DNA from 3 places in the Ketobacter alkanivorans genome. Region 2 is predicted to be linked to each of the others. Evidence: predicted binding sites of a transcription regulator. Region 2 holds the regulator's gene; each other region holds the start of a gene.
The links. The regulator sigma-54, encoded in region 2, starts transcription at its own class of promoters, with help from an activator protein. The targets are predictions, from matches to a motif close to ANTGGCATNNANNTTGCTNT.
Positions count from the first base shown of each region.

Region 1: a site for sigma-54 is predicted at 2,357-2,376, ahead of flgB (flagellar basal body rod protein FlgB). Genes of this name have one in related genera too.
Region 3: a site for sigma-54 is predicted at 4,306-4,325, ahead of Kalk_RS20085 (saccharopine dehydrogenase family protein). Genes of this name have one in related genera too.

Region 1 covers NZ_CP022684.1:989,727-996,334, forward strand. The annotation lists gene flgE (flagellar hook protein FlgE) at 1-728, opposite strand, end outside; gene Kalk_RS04105 (flagellar hook assembly protein FlgD) at 744-1,424, opposite strand; gene flgC (flagellar basal body rod protein FlgC) at 1,442-1,885, opposite strand; gene flgB (flagellar basal body rod protein FlgB) at 1,888-2,292, opposite strand; gene Kalk_RS04120 (CheR family methyltransferase) at 2,469-3,314, opposite strand; gene Kalk_RS04125 (chemotaxis protein) at 3,343-4,290, opposite strand; gene flgA (flagellar basal body P-ring formation chaperone FlgA) at 4,421-5,143, shown strand; gene flgM (flagellar biosynthesis anti-sigma factor FlgM) at 5,261-5,578, shown strand; gene Kalk_RS04140 (flagella synthesis protein FlgN) at 5,707-6,204, shown strand; gene Kalk_RS04145 (flagellar brake protein) at 6,242-6,608, shown strand, end outside.
Region 2 covers NZ_CP022684.1:4,023,785-4,030,392, reverse strand. The annotation lists gene lptA (lipopolysaccharide transport periplasmic protein LptA) at 1-513, shown strand, start outside; gene lptB (LPS export ABC transporter ATP-binding protein) at 510-1,235, shown strand; gene Kalk_RS17215 (RNA polymerase factor sigma-54) at 1,423-3,045, shown strand; gene hpf (ribosome hibernation-promoting factor, HPF/YfiA family) at 3,166-3,453, shown strand; gene ptsN (PTS IIA-like nitrogen regulatory protein PtsN) at 3,500-3,952, shown strand; gene rapZ (RNase adapter RapZ) at 3,965-4,816, shown strand; gene Kalk_RS17195 (HPr family phosphocarrier protein) at 4,856-5,128, shown strand; gene mgtE (magnesium transporter) at 5,224-6,582, shown strand.
Region 3 covers NZ_CP022684.1:4,685,369-4,691,976, reverse strand. The annotation lists gene Kalk_RS20105 (M48 family metallopeptidase) at 1-1,719, opposite strand, end outside; gene Kalk_RS20100 (class I SAM-dependent methyltransferase) at 1,897-2,565, opposite strand; gene Kalk_RS20095 (patatin-like phospholipase family protein) at 2,568-3,632, opposite strand; gene Kalk_RS20090 (CBS domain-containing protein) at 3,790-4,227, opposite strand; gene Kalk_RS20085 (saccharopine dehydrogenase family protein) at 4,531-5,754, shown strand; gene Kalk_RS20080 (SRPBCC family protein) at 5,771-6,205, shown strand; gene Kalk_RS20075 (TIGR04219 family outer membrane beta-barrel protein) at 6,332-6,608, shown strand, end outside.

The DNA of each region.
Region 1 (6,608 bases), 1.9 Mb from region 2:
ACATCCAGGGTGTTTACACCACCAGTGTCATCAGTAACCGTCAAGAAAACACCCCACGTATTTTGCTGGCCACTTGTTCCCAAGTTGGGCTCTTTAACAAAATACGCAGTTGCTATGTGCGAATCCCCCAGGCTATCGTATAAAGTGATAGATGTAGACGCGGAATAGGTGTTGGAGTCGGTCGGATCAAACACGTCAACGTTCAAGTTGGTAGCATTGGCAGGCAGGTTTACACCGATCTCCACTTCAGCCGTCGCCTGGGGCGCACCCGCTGTATCGGGCAATTGCAGAGGCGTGGTACTGGACAGAGCTGTTGCCGTTACCGAACCATCATCATTTACCGGAAACACCTGTAAATACTGGTTTGATGCATTCACAACAAATCCATTTTCATCAACACCAAAATTTCCGGCCCGCGTGTAAACACGCTCCTGACTTATTTGATCCGGAGACAGTACAAAGAATCCCTCACCGCTGATTGCCAGATCCAAAGCTTGAGATGTAAAATTGAGATTGCCTTGATCAAATAGCTGTTGAACCTGCTGCAACAACACACCATTACCCACCGCAGTATCACTGTTGCCAAACGCAGAGTTCGCATAAATATCGCCAAACGCGGTTCTTGAACCTTTAAAACCTGTCGTTTCTACGTTAGCAATATTATTACTGGTAACATCCAGTTGCGCTTGCGCAGCATTCAGTCCACTTAACGCAATATTAAAACCCATGACCTTCTCCTGCTATCATCGTACTTCTTGAATTTCACTTGAATTAATCTGACCCACACCATTCAGGTTTAACAGCATACCGCCTTGATTATCGACGATACTGACACTGTTAACCCGGCTATACATACTGGTTATCAAAGCTTCATTCTCACCGGACATCGTGCCCTCAATAGATATTGAGTAGAGGCCAGCGGGCAGATCCTCACCTAGATTATTGGTTCCATCCCAGCTAAACGGTGTTTCAGCGCTGCCTATATTTCCCAGATCTCGATTTGCCACAACCTGGCCGGCAGCATCTTTAATGACCATCATAACGTCGCCGGATGCTTGGTTGGCCTCAATCATGCCGCTGATCTCACTGCCCTGCTCCAGATACCCAACCTGACCCGGCACTAACACTTCCCGCCCCACCAGAGCAGTAGCCTGTAAGGCCTGGCTGGATCGGTACATGGCGCCGATATCCTGCACGCTGTTACTTAGATTCTGAATACCTTCTAACGAGCTGAACTGTGCCAATTGCGCTACAAAATCGGTTTGATCTGTTGGTTTAAGTGGATCCTGGTTTTCTATTTGCGCCAACAGAAGGCGCATGAACATGTCCTTATCCGACTGGGAGGCCGACTTCTCACTTTCTGGTTTATTGCGAATAGAGAGATCATTCAGAACACTGTTAGCTTCAACGCTGTTAATAGCCATGATTTATCCTCCCCCCGTTACCGGCCTAAGCTCAACACTTGCTGCATCATCGTTTTTGCAGAACTCATCACATCTACGTTAGTTTGAAACGCGCGTGAGGCGCTGATCATATTGGCCATTTCTTCCACGACATTTACATTGGGATACGACACATACCCGTTATCATCCGCCATTGGGTGATGAGGCTCATAACGCATTTGCAAAGGCGCATCACTTTCTACGATACCTTGAACCTGTACGCCGCCGCCCATATCCAGTTGTTTGGCCGAAAAATCGAAAGGCTGACCCGACATCGCCGCCTGCAGTTGGGCTTTGAATATCGGCTCCCTGGCTCGGTAAGTTTGATCTGTATTGCTACTCACGCTCTCGGCATTCGCAATATTGGAACTCACCGTATTCATTCGTACAGTTTGGGCACTCATGCCACTGCCAGCGATATCAAATACATTTAGTAGCGACATAATTAATCTCCTCGAATAGCTGACATCAGGGATTTGACTTTGCCATTGAGAAATTCAAAGGCCGCTTGATACTCCATGGTGTTACGCGCAAATTCGGTTTTTTCCGCTTGCGCGTCCACGGTGTTGCCATCTATCGCAGGCTGGGTTGGGTTTCGATACTTCAACCCGGTTATGGTGTCCGCCTGAGGTATTGCAATAAAGTGGTTGGCGCTGGTTGATTCAACCGGGACAATATCCGCGGTCTCCCCCATGCGCACTTTCAGCATCTGCTGAAAATCAATATCCCGCGCTTTGTAACCCGGGGTATCGGCGTTGGCTATGTTGTTTGCCAAAACATTGGCGCGCTGAGAGCGCAGCTCAAGTGCATGCTGGTACAACCCAATGTGTTTATCGATACTGATCGCCATGTATCACTCTCGTTCTGTCGTCACATGCCATAAAACTGGCAATGCGGAAGTAGATACACAGTACAAAGCAACCCTTGTGCCAGAGTCGATCAGCTCTTATAAATCATAGGGTTAGCGTTTAACGGAGGGATTTTATCAAGGCAATGCGGCAAAGGATTACCGAAAGCGGCAAAACTCTACTTTTTGATGTACGCCACACCTGGGGTGTAGTACTGAATGTCGAATAAATCGTTCAGGCCTTTGGGCGTTTCAGAGCCACCCAGAAAAAGCGTGCCACCGGGTTTAAGCACCCGATGAATGTTGGTAATAATCTGTTGTTGCAGCTCACTCGAGAAATAAATCAGAACATTGCGACAAAAAACCACGTCAAACTTCCCGATCGTCACAAAGTTCTCTTTAAGATTAATCGGGCGGAAATCAATACGCTTCCTGATTGCGGGGTCGATCTCCCAGCTGCCATCGGACAGCGGCTTAAAATGCTGCTTGAGTCTGTCATCGGGCATGCCACGCTTAAGGGCAAGCGGCTCATAGATTCCTTTTTTGGCTTGATCCAGCACCCGTGCTGATATGTCTGTAGCTAGAATTCTGATCTGCTTGTTGGCAAGGCTCATGTGTCGACGCTTGATTTCTTCCACACAAATCGAGATGGAGTACGGCTCTTGGCCTGTGGAACAGGCTGCACACCATATGGCGATTTCACCAGGGGCTTTAGCTAATTCAGGTAGAAGTGAATCTTGAAGATAGGTAAAAGGATGGCGATCACGGAACCATAACGTCTCGTTGGTGGTCATGGCGTCAATCACTTCCTGGCGCAAATGCCTTGCACTCACGCCGTCGATTTTACGCACCAATTCCGCAAGGGACTCAATTTTCTGTTCTTTCAGAAGCTTGCGTAATCGACTGTCGATCAGATAATTCTTGTTATCTCCCAACAGTATGCCGCAAGCCTTCTCAAGATATTGGCGAAACTGGGCATAATCACCCTCAGCAAACCTAGAGTTGTCACGAGAAGGAAACACCATGCTAGTTTTTTATCATCCCTGATTCAGGCTAACCATTGCGTTTTGCCAAGGCATCTTTGACCCGCTCTTGCACAAGATCAGCCAAGCTGTCTGGTTTAAACTTTGCCAAAAAGTTATCCGCACCAACTCTCTTCACCATCGCCTCATTAAAGATACCGCTAAGGGACGTATGTAACAGTATATGAAGGTCTTGAGTGCGCGGATCTTCCTTGATGGATGCAGTCAATGTGTAGCCATCCATTTCTGGCATTTCAATGTCGGAAATCAACATGATATAGCGATCCGTGATGGATTCTCCCGCATCAATCAGCTCGCGCAGGTGATCCAGTGCCTGGCGACCATCCGCCACCACATGGGTCTTAACGCCAACCTTTTCGACACAACGCTTGATCTGTTTACGCGCCACACTGGAATCATCTGCAATTAATACAGCCAGATCGCTGGCACTGGCCTGATCGACTGTATCTTGACGAATCACATCGTTAGAGATTTCTTCCTCCATGGGAGAAACTTCAGACAATATCTTTTCAACATCGATGATTTCGACAATACGATTATCCACCTCTGTCACCGCAGTCAGGTAGCTTCCTTTACCCGCACCGCTGGGTGGTGGATGAATGTTTTCCCAATTAAGATTAACAATGCGCTCAACGGCCTTCACCAAAAAGCCCTGAACAGCCATGTTGTATTCCGATATGATGACGAAGCAATTTTCGATGTCATCCAGAGGCTCATTACCCATGGCAAGATTCATATCCATTACGGAAATAGTGCCACCACGGATATGCGCGATGCCTCGAACCACTGGGTTGCGCTGAGGCAGTTCTGTGAGTTTTGGGCACTGCAGAACTTCCCGCACTTTAAACACATTGATTCCGTATATCTGGTTATCACCCAGCCTGAACAGCAGCAATTCCAGCCGGTTTTGGCCCACCAGCTTGGTTCGTTGATCGACTGTATCCAGCACCCCGGCCATATTAAAACTCCGCATTCGCCGTTTACGGCATACCCTTTGCTTGATTCACTGAGCACAGTTCGGATCGTCAAAAATGCGTCGCCTAACTGTATTTACTCACCATTCATTTAGAATAGGTCAATTTGGATAAATGAACAGAAAGCATCAAGAAATTATAGCGTCCTGCTGGCACGCACTGCTGCTTGTTCTGGCCATGTACTCAACTGCACTGCAGGCGGCCCCATCCAGCCTGCAGCAGCAGATTAATGACGCCATTAACCTGTATGTTGATGAAACACACAATGGTGGCTTTGAACAAATTGAAGTGGATATTCAGCCCGTCGACACTCGGCTGCGGCTAAGCGATTGCGAGTCAGCACTGGAGCTAGAACACCGCCCCCGTAATCGCTCAACTGGCAGGCTGACCTTTAAGGTTAGCTGCGCCAACCCCGAAAATTGGACAATCCACGTTCCAGTAACGATACAAGCGTTTGATAATATTGTGGTTTCAGACTTGCCCATAGCCAAGGGCACCCATCTGAGCCCAAGCGACCTGCGCCTGGAGTTGAGAGATGTGTCTAGGCTCTATGGCGGATATTTCAAAACCATTGATGAACTAGTGGGCTTTGTGGCACGCAGACCGATTCCCGCCGAGCAGGTAATGAACCCCGCGCTAGTGGACCCTGCCAAAATGATCAATCGCGGGGAAAGAGTCGTCATCATCGGCGAAGGCCACGGGTTAAGCATCCGCACTACCGGCTTGGCGATGGAAGATGGTGCCTTTGGTGAGCTTATCCGGGTTAGGAATACCTCATCAGATAAGGTGGTAGAAGGCCGTATTACGGCTCCAGGGCAAATTAAAGTCAGCCTCTAAATGGCCGATAAACAAAGTGGCGCGAACGAAAATTTTGTGCATTAATTGACTAAAGTTACTGTGCTTGCGGCCGATATATGGAGTAAGAACGCAGTATTTATATGAAGGCGTATTAAGATGGCTATGGAAATCAATGGCTTAAACAGCAACCAAGCAAATGCAGGCAAGGCGAAGTCTGGCCAGAAAACATCTGCTGTGGATACCGGAGTCAGGAAATCACCTCCCTCCGCTGATGGTAGCCGCGGTGAAACTGAGACCGTTAAAATCAGTGCTGAAGCTCAAGCGTTGAATCGAGCCAGCCAGCAACTTGAAACCGAAGCTCCGGTAAACCAAGAAAAAGTGGATGCCCTGCGTGCGGCCATTGCCGATGGCAGTTACAAGGCGGATCCCCAATCCATTGCACGTAAAATGCTGGAGAGCGACTCTCTGTTCTGATTTGTCCCAAACAGACGCTCTCCCACTTTTCTCTTTCAATCCACTCATCACTATTCTCCCCTAAATCGAATCAGGCACACTCCTTGCAATTAACCTCCATGAACGTCAATGTTTGTTGAGGAGTTGGTATGGCTACACAAATATCCCCTAAAGCTGCACAACAGCTGCTACAGGCCATAGAGCAAGATTTCAAACTGTCACAGACCCTGAAAACAGTTCTGCAGGAGGAAAAAACCATCCTGGAGAAGCGGCAATACGCTGCCCACCCGGCGCTGCTTGCCCGCAAAACCCAGCTCCTAATGGAACTGGATCAAGCGGATCAACTACGACGCCAAACCATGGCCGATATGGGGTTGGAATTGGATAAAGGCGGTTTTGATTTCTTTCTCACCCAAATACCAACGGCCTGGAAGGAACGCTTCCAAAGTGTTTGGGAGAAGCTTTCAGATACGATGAATACCTGTGCACGCCTGAACAAGGTCAATGGGAAGATACTGGCTCACGCCCAACATTCCATGGAAAGCCTCATGTCCATAATCAAAGGTACGGCCACCCAGGTTTCCATCTACCAAGCCAATGGCCGCCGCAATATGAACGCGGATCATCGCATGCTGGCAACTGCCTGATTTTCAAAGGCAAGCAGTAAATCAGAGTTCTGCTAAAATGAAGTCAAAGATGTTATTTCAGGGTAACAAACCCGGTATGATCAACGAATTACTGGACAAACTGTTCGGCAACGAAGACAAACCCAACGACGGCTCACCCAAAAACATCAAGCACAGCCCGAATGATATTGGTGAACTGTTGAGCTTATATCATGATCAGAATCACCTAGTGACTGCCATGATCATGAATTTGGGTAAGCGTAAAATCGCCAAATTGAGTACAGGCATACTGTCTGTGGACAGTGCCGCGCTCCGCTTTACTACTGACGAATTCATTCCCAGTGATCTACCTGAACTTTTAGGGGACGGAACCAAGGTTCAGTTTTCTCTGACCCACCACGGTGTGCGCCATCAATTCGACTCCA
Region 2 (6,608 bases):
CAGGCGCTGGACAGCGATCGCCAACAGCCGCTGAAAATTGTCGCAGACACCGCCGTAATTGACGAAAAAGACGGCACCGCACTCTACACCGGCAACGTGGTATTGACTCAGGGCACCCTTCGCATCGCTGCCGACTCCCTGAAAATCAGAACCGAAAACGGCAAAGTGGATATCGTTATGGCTGAAGGTGATCCCGCCCTGTTCTCACAGGTACCCGAGCCCAACCAGGCGGAAGTCATCGCCAAAGCCAAAAACATCGATTACATGGTGCGCGATCAGAAACTCCTGCTAAAACGCAAGGCTTCCATCGTGCAAGGCGAAAACATCTTTCGCGGCGAAGAGATCGTTTACGAAATCCAAAGCCAGCGCTTGCAAGCACTGGGACAGACCCAGGATCACCAGCCCGGCGACATAAAAGGCCGAGTGGAAATGATTCTGCCATCGGCGGCAGAGCCTGCACCGCAAACAGCGCCTGCTCCCGCCCCAACAGAAAAGGCCATACCTGCATCATGAGCCGCCTGACAGCATCCAATCTAGCCAAAAGCTACAAAGGTCGCGCCGTGGTGGAAGATGTCTCCATCACCATCGAAAGTGGCCAGATCGTCGGGCTACTGGGCCCTAACGGTGCCGGTAAGACCACCTGTTTCTACATGATCATCGGCATAGTCCCCCAAGACAAAGGCCGCATCGTGATAGACGATACCGAAATCACCCACCTGCCCATGCACGGGCGCGCCGCCAAAGGCATCGGCTACTTGCCCCAGGAAGCCTCCATCTTTCGCCGCCTCAAGGTAAAAGAGAACATCATGGCGATTCTGGAAACACGCAAAGACCTGAACAAAAAGCAGCGCCAGGCCAAACTGGACGAACTGCTGGCGGAGTTCCACATTGGCCACATTGCCGAATCCCAGGGTATGGCCCTGTCCGGTGGTGAGCGCCGCCGGGTAGAAATCGCACGGGCACTGGCCACCGACCCCGCCTTCATCCTGCTGGATGAGCCCTTCGCCGGGGTCGACCCCATTTCCGTTGCGGATATTAAACAGATTATCAGCCATCTGCGGGATCGCGGCTTGGGCGTACTGATCACCGACCACAACGTGCGGGACACCCTCGACATTTGCGAGAAAGCCTTTATCGTCAGTGAGGGCCATATTATCGCCGAAGGTGAGCCCTCACTCATCCTGCAAAACCAGAAAGTACGCGAGGTTTATCTGGGCAACCAATTTCATATGTAAAAGTTCTAAGTAATTTCAGGCATGTAAATTGCTTTGCGGGCTGACTGCTCTTACAATTAAAGCATCGCAGTTGAAATACGGCCCAACTAAGCTGTTGAAAACAGGCCAATAATTGGCTGCCTAAAACGTCAACAAGGCCGTGACACCCCACTAAAACTGGTCGTTGAAGAAGTTGAATTAGGTATCAATGAAACCAACCTTACAGCTCAAAATTGGTCAACACCTTACTATGACGCCCCAGCTGCAGCAGGCCATACGCTTGCTACAGCTCTCCACGCTGGATCTGCAAACCGAAATTCAGGAAGCACTGGAGTCCAACCCCCTACTTGATGTGGATGAGTCAGGATCGGATAACGACAGCGGCGACACAAGCGAACAAAATACCAGCGACAAAAGCACCGAAACCACCAACGAAAAAGAACCTGTCGTGGACTTTTCCCAGTCCAGCGACAGCAGTGAAGCCAGCTCAACCACCAACGAAGATGCCCCCGTCGACCTGGAAGGCAAAGAAATGCCCGGCGAGCTGCCCGTGGACAGCGACTGGGATACCTTATACGACGGCACCGCAGGTTCCGGTGGCAGCACCAGCTTCGACGACGATGACTTCGACTATGACAGCCGTAACAGCGCCCCGGAATCAATCTATGACTCCTTGATGTGGCAGCTGAACCTGACCAACATGTCCGACATGGACCGCATGATCGCCATGGCCATCATTGAAGGCGTCAATGCCAAAGGCTATCTCACCCAATCCGTAGAGGACATCCGCGACGGCGTACTCGCCCAGCAGGACGTAGTGGCAGACCTGGTACGCCTGCAGCAGGCCGAACTGGAAGCCATGGGCATCCAACTGGAACCCGAAGAAGGCGACGACGGCAGCGCCATCTCACTGGAAGAAGTGCTGGCCGTACTGCACCGCATTCAACAATTTGATCCCCCCGGTGTGGCCGCCCGAGACCTGCGGGAATGCCTGCTGATCCAGCTCAAACAGGAGCCAAAAGGCGACCCAACCCGAGAAGACGCTATTTTGGTCGTGGAAATGTTTCTGGATGCCCTCGGCTCTCGCGACTTTGCCACCATCATGCGCAAGGGCAAGCTATCAGAAACCCGTTTAAAAGCCGCCATCGAGCTGATCCAGGCCCTGAACCCCTACCCAGGCAGCAGCATTGAATCCGATGACACCCAATACGTCATCCCCGATGTCATTGTCAGCAAAGACAAAGGCCGCTGGCGAGTAGAACTGAACCCGGAGGCCACCCCCCGCCTGCGAGTAAACAGTGGCTACGCCTCCCTGATACAGCGGGCCGACAACAGCAGCGACAACACCTTCCTCAAAAACAACCTGCAGGAAGCCCGCTGGTTTATCAAAAGTTTACAAAGCCGTAACGAAACCCTGCTGAAAGTAGCCACCAAGATCGTCGAATATCAGATCGGCTTTCTGGAAGAGGGCGAAGAGTCCATGAAGCCATTGGTTTTACACGACATTGCCGAAGCCGTAGGCATGCACGAATCCACCATCTCCCGAGTAACCACACAGAAATTCATGCATACGCCCCGCGGCATATTTGAGCTGAAATACTTCTTCTCCAGCCACGTCAGCACTGCCTCGGGGGGCGAATGTTCATCCACCGCCATTCGCGCCATTATCAAGAAGCTGGTTGCAGCAGAAAATCCAAAAAAACCGTTGAGCGACAGTAAAATTGCCAACATACTGGAGGAACAGGACATCAAGGTTGCCCGGCGCACGATCGCCAAATACCGCGAGGCTATGATGATTCCCCCTTCCAATGAAAGGAAACGATTGGTTTGACCTCTGGTCATAGAATACAGAGTTGAACATCATCGGTGCCCTTCTGGCCGATGCTATACCAAACCCAAACGCGCCAGCCAATGGGTTGCAGTAAAACAAACCACGATTAAGGAGTGGCCTATGCAAATCAATATCAGCGGACATCACGTAGACGTTACGGACGCACTGAAAGACTACGTTGCCGATAAAATGCAAAAACTCGAACGCCATACCGACGACATCACCAGCATCCAAGCCATCCTGAGTGTCGAAAAGAACCGACAAAAAGCCGAAGCAAAAATTCATGTAAAAGGCGCTGACCTGTTTGCCAACGCCGAATCCGAAGACATGTATGCGGCCATCGACATGATGACCGACAAACTTGATCGCCAAGTGCTGAAGCACAAAGAAAAATCCAAGAGCTGGTAAACAAGGCGATTAACTCCAAAGGTTGTAATAAGGTTAATTGATAACGATGGAACTTGCTGAAATCATCAGTCCGCAACGGGTTTTTGAAGACGTACCTGGCGGCAGCAAAAAGAAAGTTCTGGAAACCGCTGCTGGGCTTATTGCCCAGCAGTACCCCGAACTGGACCCCAACGAATTGTTCGACAGTCTTATATCAAGGGAAAAGCTTGGCAGCACAGGCCTGGGCAAAGGCATCGCCATCCCCCATTGCCGTGCACAGCATTGCAACAACGTTATAGGTGCCTTCATCAAACTCGAAAGTGGCGTGGATTTCGACTCCATTGATCACGAACCCGTGGACATGCTGTTTGTGTTATTGGTGCCGCAAGATGCGCATGAAGAACATCTTAATGTTCTCGCCAAAATCGCCGCCATGTTTAACGATGAAACACGCCGCAACACACTGCGCAATGCACATTCATCCGATAGCATCTACGATGCCCTCGTCACTCCCGTATAAAGGTAATATGCCATGAAGCTGGTCGTAATCAGCGGTCGCTCCGGATCAGGAAAAACCACTGCATTACACGTGCTTGAGGACATCGGCTACTACTGCGTTGACAACCTCCCCGTCACATTGTTGCGGGATCTGATGAGCGAGCTGGCAACGCGCACTGCCCCCCGCATCGAAGAAGTTGCCATTGGCATAGACGCCCGCAACAGCGTAACCCAGCTGGAAAAACTCCCCAACGTATTGCGAGAGCTAACCGCAGACGGCATCGACAGTCAGGTTATCTACCTGGACGCCGGAGATGAAGCACTGATAAAACGCTTCAGCGAAACCCGTCGCCGCCACCCCATCAGTAACGACACCAACACCCTCAAAGAAGCCATTGTGCGCGAACGGGAAATGCTGAACCCGGTAGCATCAAGCGCCAGCCTGATCATCGACACCAGCAACCTCACCCTGCACGAACTGCGCGACCAAATCAAAATGCGAGTGGCCGAAAACCAGGATGGCATGGCCATACTGTTCCAGTCATTCGGTTTCAAAAATGGCATTCCCACCGATGCCGACCTGGTATTCGATGTGCGCTGCCTGCCCAACCCACACTGGATCAGCCAGCTGCGCAGCCAAAGCGGCCTTGATCAAGGCGTGCAGGAATTTTTGCAAGGCCATCAACCGGTAACCGAGATGGTGCACGACCTCACCACATTTCTAGAAACCTGGCTGCCCCGCTTTGCTGCCAACAACCGCAGCTACATGACCGTTTCCATTGGCTGCACCGGAGGCCAACATCGCTCAGTGTACGTCACAGAACAACTGTGTCAGTACTTCAAAACGCGCCTTGGCAATGTTCAGGCTAGACACCGGGACTTGTAAGCTGTTTTAATCAGGGCTGCTGTAATTGTGTGAGCCACTATGAAACTGGAAAAATCCATTACCATCATCAACAAACTGGGATTGCACGCCCGCGCCGCCTCCAAACTGGTGGGCACAGCCTCCCGCTTCGAAAGCAAAATAATACTGAACCGCAGCGGGCAAGAAGCCGACGCCAAAAGCATCATGTCTGTTCTCATGCTGGCGGCCAGTCAGGGCACCGAACTGCAGATCACCATCAAAGGTGCCGACGCAGAAGAAGCCTGGGATCACGTGGCCACCCTGATCAACAACCGCTTCGACGAAGACGAATAAGCTCCTTCTGGTCATCTTATCCACAACTCGCTAGAATGGCCCACCCAATTCAGGAATACCCTCTACCCTAACATACCAGCAACAGGAGGTGATCAGTGGCCAAATCACAAACCAGCCATGAAACCCAAGATCAGCTCCATGCCTTTCTGGATGCACTCCACAGCGGAGCCTTTGATGAAATTCGGCGCATGCTGCGGGGCATGTCACCGGCTGAAGTGGCAAGGCTCATCGAATCCACACCGTTGCGGGCCCGTAACCTGCTATGGCAGCTCATCGACAAAGAAGACGAAGGGGAAGTTCTTCAATACGTAAATGAAGAACTGGCTGCCCATTTTCTGCGTCATCGCAACACAGAGGACATTGTCAGCCTGGTCGAAGGCTTCGACACCGATGACTTCGCCGACCTGTTGCAGGAACTGCCCAAAACCGTCATGCGGCAGGTACTGGATTCACTGGATGATCAAAACCGCTACCGCATCGAAACCATCCTGGGCTATCCCGAAGACACTGCCGGTGGCCTTATGGACACCGACATCATCACCATTCGCCCGGACATATCGCTGGATGTGGTGCTGCGTTACCTGCGCCGCCATGAATCCCTGCCGGACACCACTGACAACCTGCACGTAGTCAATCGCACCGGGCAATTTGTCGGCATTCTGCCACTCACCAAACTGCTGATCAAAGATCCCGGCATGAGTGTGCGCGAGGCAATGAACACCGATGCCAAAGCCATACCCGCATCCACCCCGGCCCGAGAAGTAGCGCAGACATTCGAACGAGAGGATTTGGTCACCGCACCGGTGGTGGATGATAACGGTGTGCTGCTGGGCCGAATCACCATCGATGACGTAGTCGACGTTATCCTCGAAGGTGCCGACCACTCCCTCATGAGCATGGCCGGTATGGATGAGGATGAAGACACCTTCGCCCCTGTATGGAAAACCACCCGCCGCCGCGCAGTGTGGTTAGGCATCAACCTGCTGACTGCGTTTCTCGCCTCCTACATGATCGGCCTGTTCGAAGGCACACTGGAAAAAGTCGTGGCGCTCGCCGTGCTCATGCCCATCGTCGCCAGTATGGGTGGCATCGCTGGCAACCAAACCCTCACCTTGGTCATTCGCGGCATGGCCTTAGGGCATGTAGGATCAGCCAACGTTCGCTGGCTGATCAGCAAAGAGATGGCCGTCGGGTTTCTCAATGGGATCTTATGGTCAGCCGTAGTGGGCACCATTGCCACCCTCTGGTTTAACGACATCATGCTGGGTGCCGTACTTGCCACCGCGATGATCATCAACCTGCTGATTGCCGCCATGGCCGGGGCCTCTCTGCCGATGCTATTGGATAAAATGGGCATCGATCCCGCTTTGTCGGGCGGGGTTATTTTAACCACGGTGACCGATGTAGTGGGCTTTTGCTCATTTCTTGGCCTGGCCACACTCTACTACACCTAACCACACCACCTCTCATAGCCAAAAGC
Region 3 (6,608 bases), 660 kb from region 2:
ATCCAGCGCCAAACTGAGGGCAATGGCTGCTTTGCGGGAAAAACTGGATTCGTAACCCACCAGAGCTGATTTAAATTCACTCTGATCTTTAATCAGAGTAAGCCACTGCACCTCAAGATCACGCAACACTTTACCATCGGCGTTTCTGCACTCTTCGAGCGCCTTACGGGTATGCAGCAGGTTCTTGCGGAATTCAAACTCACGCACTGCATCCGCCAGATGCCCTACCTCGGCTTCGTGATCACGCAGTTTATCGGTCAGAACACGATAATCCACCAACCTGGATTCTACAGAACTTGACTGGTATTTCTCGAATTCATCAATGCGTACGATCCGGGCGCTGCGCTCCAGCCCCATGAACACCCGATGGCGCTTGGCTTTTTCACGCTCGGCTTTTTGGATCGACTGTACTTTTTGAGTGGCATACACGTCAGGGTGCCGAATGCCGATAAATCGGTAGTGACTAAGGGTGACTGCCTTGCTGACCTTGGCAGGTTCCCTCAACAGCGAAATGGCGGCTCCCAACAGGAAACAGGCGCCCTCCTCCTGCGTGTGCTCGACATTTACGATGCGGCCCAGGTCGACGATGCGGCTACGGGTCAACGGCGTGACTAACTCTTCCATCTCCTGAATCAAACGGGGGCGCAGAGACAACTGCAAAGTATCCGCGTGATCCACCACCAAGGCAGGGAAGTTGTCAGACAGCTTTTTGGTGCGCCAGCTGCCCACCAGCTCCTGGTTGGCATTCACTTGCCCATAATGCAGAGATCGCAAGCGGAACTGGGTGGAACGGAACTCGGTAGAGCCCGCAATACGCGCACTCAACAGGTCTCCTGCCATATCCACTTTTCGGCTGACATCAAACGTCATGGAACTGACAATACGGTAGACCAGATAGAAAGTACCCTGAACCAATACATCCCAGGGCTTAAGCACGCGCTGGATCATGGATTGAGTTTTGACGCCAAAATCCGAACGACTGGGTGCGTTCATGCGGCCCAGGCCGGTCTGGGTAAATAACCAACGATCAATGGAACTCAACAACGGATAACCGCGCAAACGCGCTTCGCGGGAATAACCGGCATAGGCATGCGCAATAACGCCGGACAACTGGCGTGCGCTCAGTCCATACAGCAGGGGCAAACCGATAACCACTTCAGGCCCTTCTCCTACCGACGCATCCCGCAACGAAGCCGGTCGCAGGATCAGCCCTACTTCCGCGTCTAACTTGACGCTCTTGGGCTTTGGCGCATTCAGCATGTCGGCGATGTGATCGATAAAGGCGTGTATCTCGGGTTGCGCATCGGCGCTCAGCTCGTAATAGCTCTTGGCCTCTCGGCGAACCTCAATCAAACGACGATAGAACGCAAAAATAAAACCCAGCAGGAACACGTCACCGGCAACAAGGATAGCCATAACCAGACTGACCGAACTTTGATCAGAACTCAGCTCTTGCCAGGTAAGATTGAGCCAGCTTGCCGTTACCACCAGCAGAGCCAACATAAACACAAGCGGAATCACCACAGAAAACAGCGCGGCACAGGCCATTTTGAGGCGATCCCCGAGCGGTTTGGGTGCCAGAGAGTCAACCCTGAAACCGTTTTTTATATCATCCTGGCTATAGCCTTCCGTCAGCACAGGCCCCTTCCCTCGCGCGAACTGCCCAGTAGAAACCCAGCTGAAAGTCACATTCAGATGTTGTGAGGCATCCTGCAGCATTCGTAAAATCTCCGACGATCAAACGGGTCTGGTCTGAAAACATACATAAAGTGAATTGGATTAAGGTATGAAATTTAATCGTTATGCTCTGCAATATAGCAAAGCAATGCTCATTACTACGTGGACATCCGTTGGCGATTGTGTGAAGAATTGTTGACCTTTGTAACGGCCCGAATTTTAAGGCTTTTTTGATAACTGATAAGTACAATAAATGTGCACTGCGTCATAGTTTTCAGACTCATCCAGGTCAGGAAATGTACGGACTCGGTATTCACCCACTTTTGTTAATTTTGGGAAGCGTTCTGAAAGATCCCGCAAGCGCGATTCAGCCACGATCACATCGCCACCGGACCGCATGTGTTCAATGACACCAACGAAGCCTTGCTCCTGGTAACAAATGTCCGCCGCCAGCAGTAGAGACCTCTCTCCGGGACAAAATTCTGATGCCAGCTGGACACACACATTGTTGATCTGGCTGTTCTTTGCGCATGCAGCAAGCGCATCACTATCGATGTCGACACAGCTCACCTGAGCAGCACCGGCTCTGCCAGCAGAGATACCGGCCACCCCGGACCCGGCACCAAAATCCACCACATTGCGGCCCCGAACTGCCTGCGGGTTATCCAGTATCCAGCGCGCCAAAGCCTGTCCTGCGCCCCAACAAAAAGCCCAGTAGGGCGGCGCATTCATCAAGCGAGCTGCATCAGCCTGCCCCAAGCTTTCCTTAGGAAAATCATCCCGCATCAGGTGGAGCGTTATTTCTGGGGCAATGGGCAGCTGGCGCGGCTCGACGTGAACCCCGGATAGGACAAAGGGTAAGTCGCCCGCAACATCCGCCGCAGCCACCCTCAAAAGCTCCACTGCTGCTTTTCAACGGCCTCTAAAAAGGCGTCCCCCAGGCGCTCAGACTCAGCCACCGTTTTCTGCCATAGCGCCAGGCGCCGTGCATTATCCATGGAAAAGAAATCCTTGCGATCAGGGATCTTGCCACCGGGCAGTTTGCCAACAAACTCGGAAGACGGTGACACCATCACCAGACTATCCCAGTGTTGCGCCGACAAATGTCGACCCTTTAACCCCTTATCAAACCAACCGGGAACGCAGTGATCATAGAAGTGCGGATAGAACACCAGCCCATCGCCGGGGCTAACGGATTGGTCGAAATGGTAATCGGTGATCCCGCCATCACGATACACCCCTGCAGGGGCTCCAGGTATATTGCTGACCCCCGCCAGCACCAGAGGCACCGCACCGGAGGCGCGCAATGCCAGCTCCATATTTGCGGTACTTAGGGCGATGTGGCGGGTCGGCAGTGGATCGCTGAACTGCAACATCTGCTCACGCGAGTCACCAAACACCGCCCGCTCGCACAACATTCCCAGACGCGCACGCCCCATCAGATTGGCGAGGAATGTCGCAGACAACCCCGCCGCCAGCGCCAGCTTGTGATCCGACCTCAACGTGCCACCACTGCGGATCGTTACGATATGGTTTCGATACACAGGATGGGACAGTATTTCTTCTGCCCCGGTTTCCCCCAGCAAATGCCCAAGCACTTCATCCAGCACCCGAGACACGTCCTGCACTGTTACCTTGTCAGGATAGCTCTGCGCCAGATAAGCCTCCAGAAATCGATCCAGCGCTACCAAAGGCTGCTTCTGCGCCATACAGGCAAAGCGCCAAGTACCAATACTGGATGCCAAAGTCACCAGCGGCTTCTGGCGGGAGGGCATAAAAGCGCCGAACAGCGCCCGATCCAACCCTGCTAGCACCAACCATTTGGGGCCGCCGGATGCTCCAATCATCAGACCGATGTCATCAGCGCTGAAGCCGTTTTGCTGAATATGGTGTTTTGCTTTAGGCCCCAGGGACCAGCGAAGTGGGGAGGACTTGATATGAATAGCGGCGGTCATAATGTCACTTTGAGCGGAATCAGTGGAAATTATGCCGCCATTTTCGGAAATCACAAAACGAAGGGGGCTATCAACGGCCAGTTTGCGCTCGGCAGATGGCCTCTACACTAACAAGCTGACGGGCGAGCGACTGCTTTGAGCCGCCCGCAACGCCGCCTTACAGCGCTGTCTTCTTATCGGACAAATGATGGCAGCGAACGCTGGCGTCATACAATTCCTGAAGCACGTCAGAGCGACTGATTATACCAACCAGCTTGCCCTGCTCGACGACTGGATACACCTTGGGCTTGTTGGTTGTGAGCTGTTCTGCTAATTCGGAAATGGAGGTATCCACATCAACCGTTAGCACGTCTTTGATCATCACATCACCGGCGTTGGCGGTCAGATCACAATAGAACGCCGTATTGAGCATCTCCTTAATACAATCCTGCTCTGAGATAAATCCGATTACATTGCGGTTGTCATCCAACACCGGGGCACCGGTGATTTTATTTTCCAACAACACTGCAACTACGTCACCCACATCATCCTTGACATCAAAACTGACCACTTTACGACTCATGCAATCACGAACCACTGCCGACTTATCAACCATAAACCCTCCTCGTCCCTGGACGAAATCTGTCATAGTTATTTATCTTTATGGGGCAGTACGCATACCCATGCCATCAACAATGTCACAGGTTTTGTTTCAGCTCAACTGTTTAACGCCAGTACCCGCGGATAGATTGCAACTCATTGCAGTATTTTCAAGCAGTTACACATCACCCCGCAGCCTGTTTCGGTGCTGGCTTATAAATCGCAAATTTCTGCCGCCAAATGCTTGAAACCCATAATTCATCCAGCTTACTCTAGAGCACAATTTTTTATTGCTTTTAATTGATTACAGGGGAAAAGCATGACCACCAAAGCCGCAACCAAAGGTTCTGAACGGCCATTCGACATTGTGGTATTCGGAGCCACCGGGTTTACCGGCAAGCTCACTGCAGAATATCTGGTACAGTGCGCCCACTCCAAAAAGATCAAGCTGGCCATTGCCGGTCGTAACAGCGGCAAACTGGAAGCCTGCAAACAGGACCTGATGGCGCTTAACAGCAAAGCTGATATTGGCACCATTGAGGCCAACTCCGACGATTACACCAGCTTGGTGAAGATGGCCGCCCAAGCGAAAGTTGTGATCACCACCGTTGGCCCTTATCTGAAATATGGGGAGCCACTGGTACGAGCCTGCGTAGAAGCCGGTACCCACTATGTTGATCTCACTGGCGAGCCTGAATTCGTAGAAGGCCTGGAACACGACTACCACGACCAGGCCGCAGCCAAGCACATCAAGATCATCAACTGCTGCGGCTTTGACAGCATACCCCACGACCTCGGGGCGCTGTACACGGTACACGAGCTTAACAAACTAATCGGAAAAGAGCGCAGCGGCAAAGCTCCCATGAAAGTGGAAGGCTTTATCGAAGCCAAGGGGACTTTTTCCGGCGGCACCTGGCACTCGGCGATTACCCAGTTCTCTCGCCTCAAGGAATATCAGAAAAAACGCCGCGAGTGGCACAAGAACAAAAAAACCCGCCCTACTGATCGCCGCCGTACCCGCGTCATGGGGCCCAAAGTGTTCTGGCTGAGTGCCCATAAAGCCTGGGCTTGCCCCTTCCCCACCATTGACCCACAGGTGGTAAAACGCACTGCTGCTGCCCGCAAGGAATTTGGCCCTGATTTTATCTATGGCCATTATGTTCTGGTTAAAAAGCTGCCCAAACTGATTGGCGGCGTGGTGGGCGCTGGTGGCCTGGTTGCGCTTTCTCAGTTCAAATACAGCCGCGAAAAACTGTTGCAGGTGAAAGATCCCGGCCAGGGGCCCAGCGAGAGCACACGTAAAAAATCCTGGTTCAAAGTGCACTTTGTCGGCGAAGCAGATGGCCTGCATGTCTGGACTGAGGTGGCCGGTGGCGATCCAGGCTACGGCGAGACCGCAAAAATGCTGGCAGAATCTGCCCTGTGCCTGGCGCTGGATAAAAACTTGCCGGAAGAATACGGCGTTACGACACCGGGTGCCGGTATGGGTCTAGCGCTCATTGAACGGTTGAATGCCGCCGGTATCACCTTCCGCACACTGTAATGGAGTTTCAAAACAAATGAGCAGCCAATTTATTCAAATGAATGTGGAATTCAACGCCCCGGTAGAAACGGTTTTCGCTACCCTGTCCGACCACGAGGCGATGGGCCAAGTGCTGAATGCAAAAGTGAAGCGAATAAAAGACGGCCAAGGCAGCGTGAACGGTATCGGCTCCGTGCGCCGTATCACCCCTGTCCCCATGGCCGATTTTGAAGAAACAGTAACCGCGTTCGAACCCAACAAACTGGTGGAATACACCATCACCAAAGGCAGCCCGCTGAAAAACCATCTTGGGCGCATGGTGTTCAGCGAGAGCAACGGTAAGACCCAGCTGCATTACACCATTCAATTCGAACCCAAGCTGCCTATTCCGTTAAGTGGCCTGATCGTTAAAACGGCTCTGGAGAAGGTGATTCTCGGTGGCCTGCATAAGCTGGCTCGTACATATAAGTGAATTCCAGCGCCAGGAAGCGCCATATTCTTGAATGACGTCGCAAAGCACTGAAATATCGGCCAACTTTCGTTGGCCTTTGAGCCAGTTGTGCTTTAATTAAAGGGAATTTTACGTATGGAGCAGCGCATGAAATCACTCGCCACCGCCACCCTGGTTGGATTGGGGCTCAGTTTAAGTAACCTCAGTTATGCCGATACGTTGTTCGGTCTTTACGTTGGAGGGGGCAGTATTGATTATGACCTGTCCGGCGATTTTACCGATTTGGAAGACGGTGGCACCGCCGTCGATTTCGAAGATGACTTGGGCCTGGAAGGCGACGCAGGCAATTACCTGTATATAGCCATCGAACACGGCATCCCGATTCTACCCAACATTCGCGTGGCCCGCTCCGAGATAGAAGAAA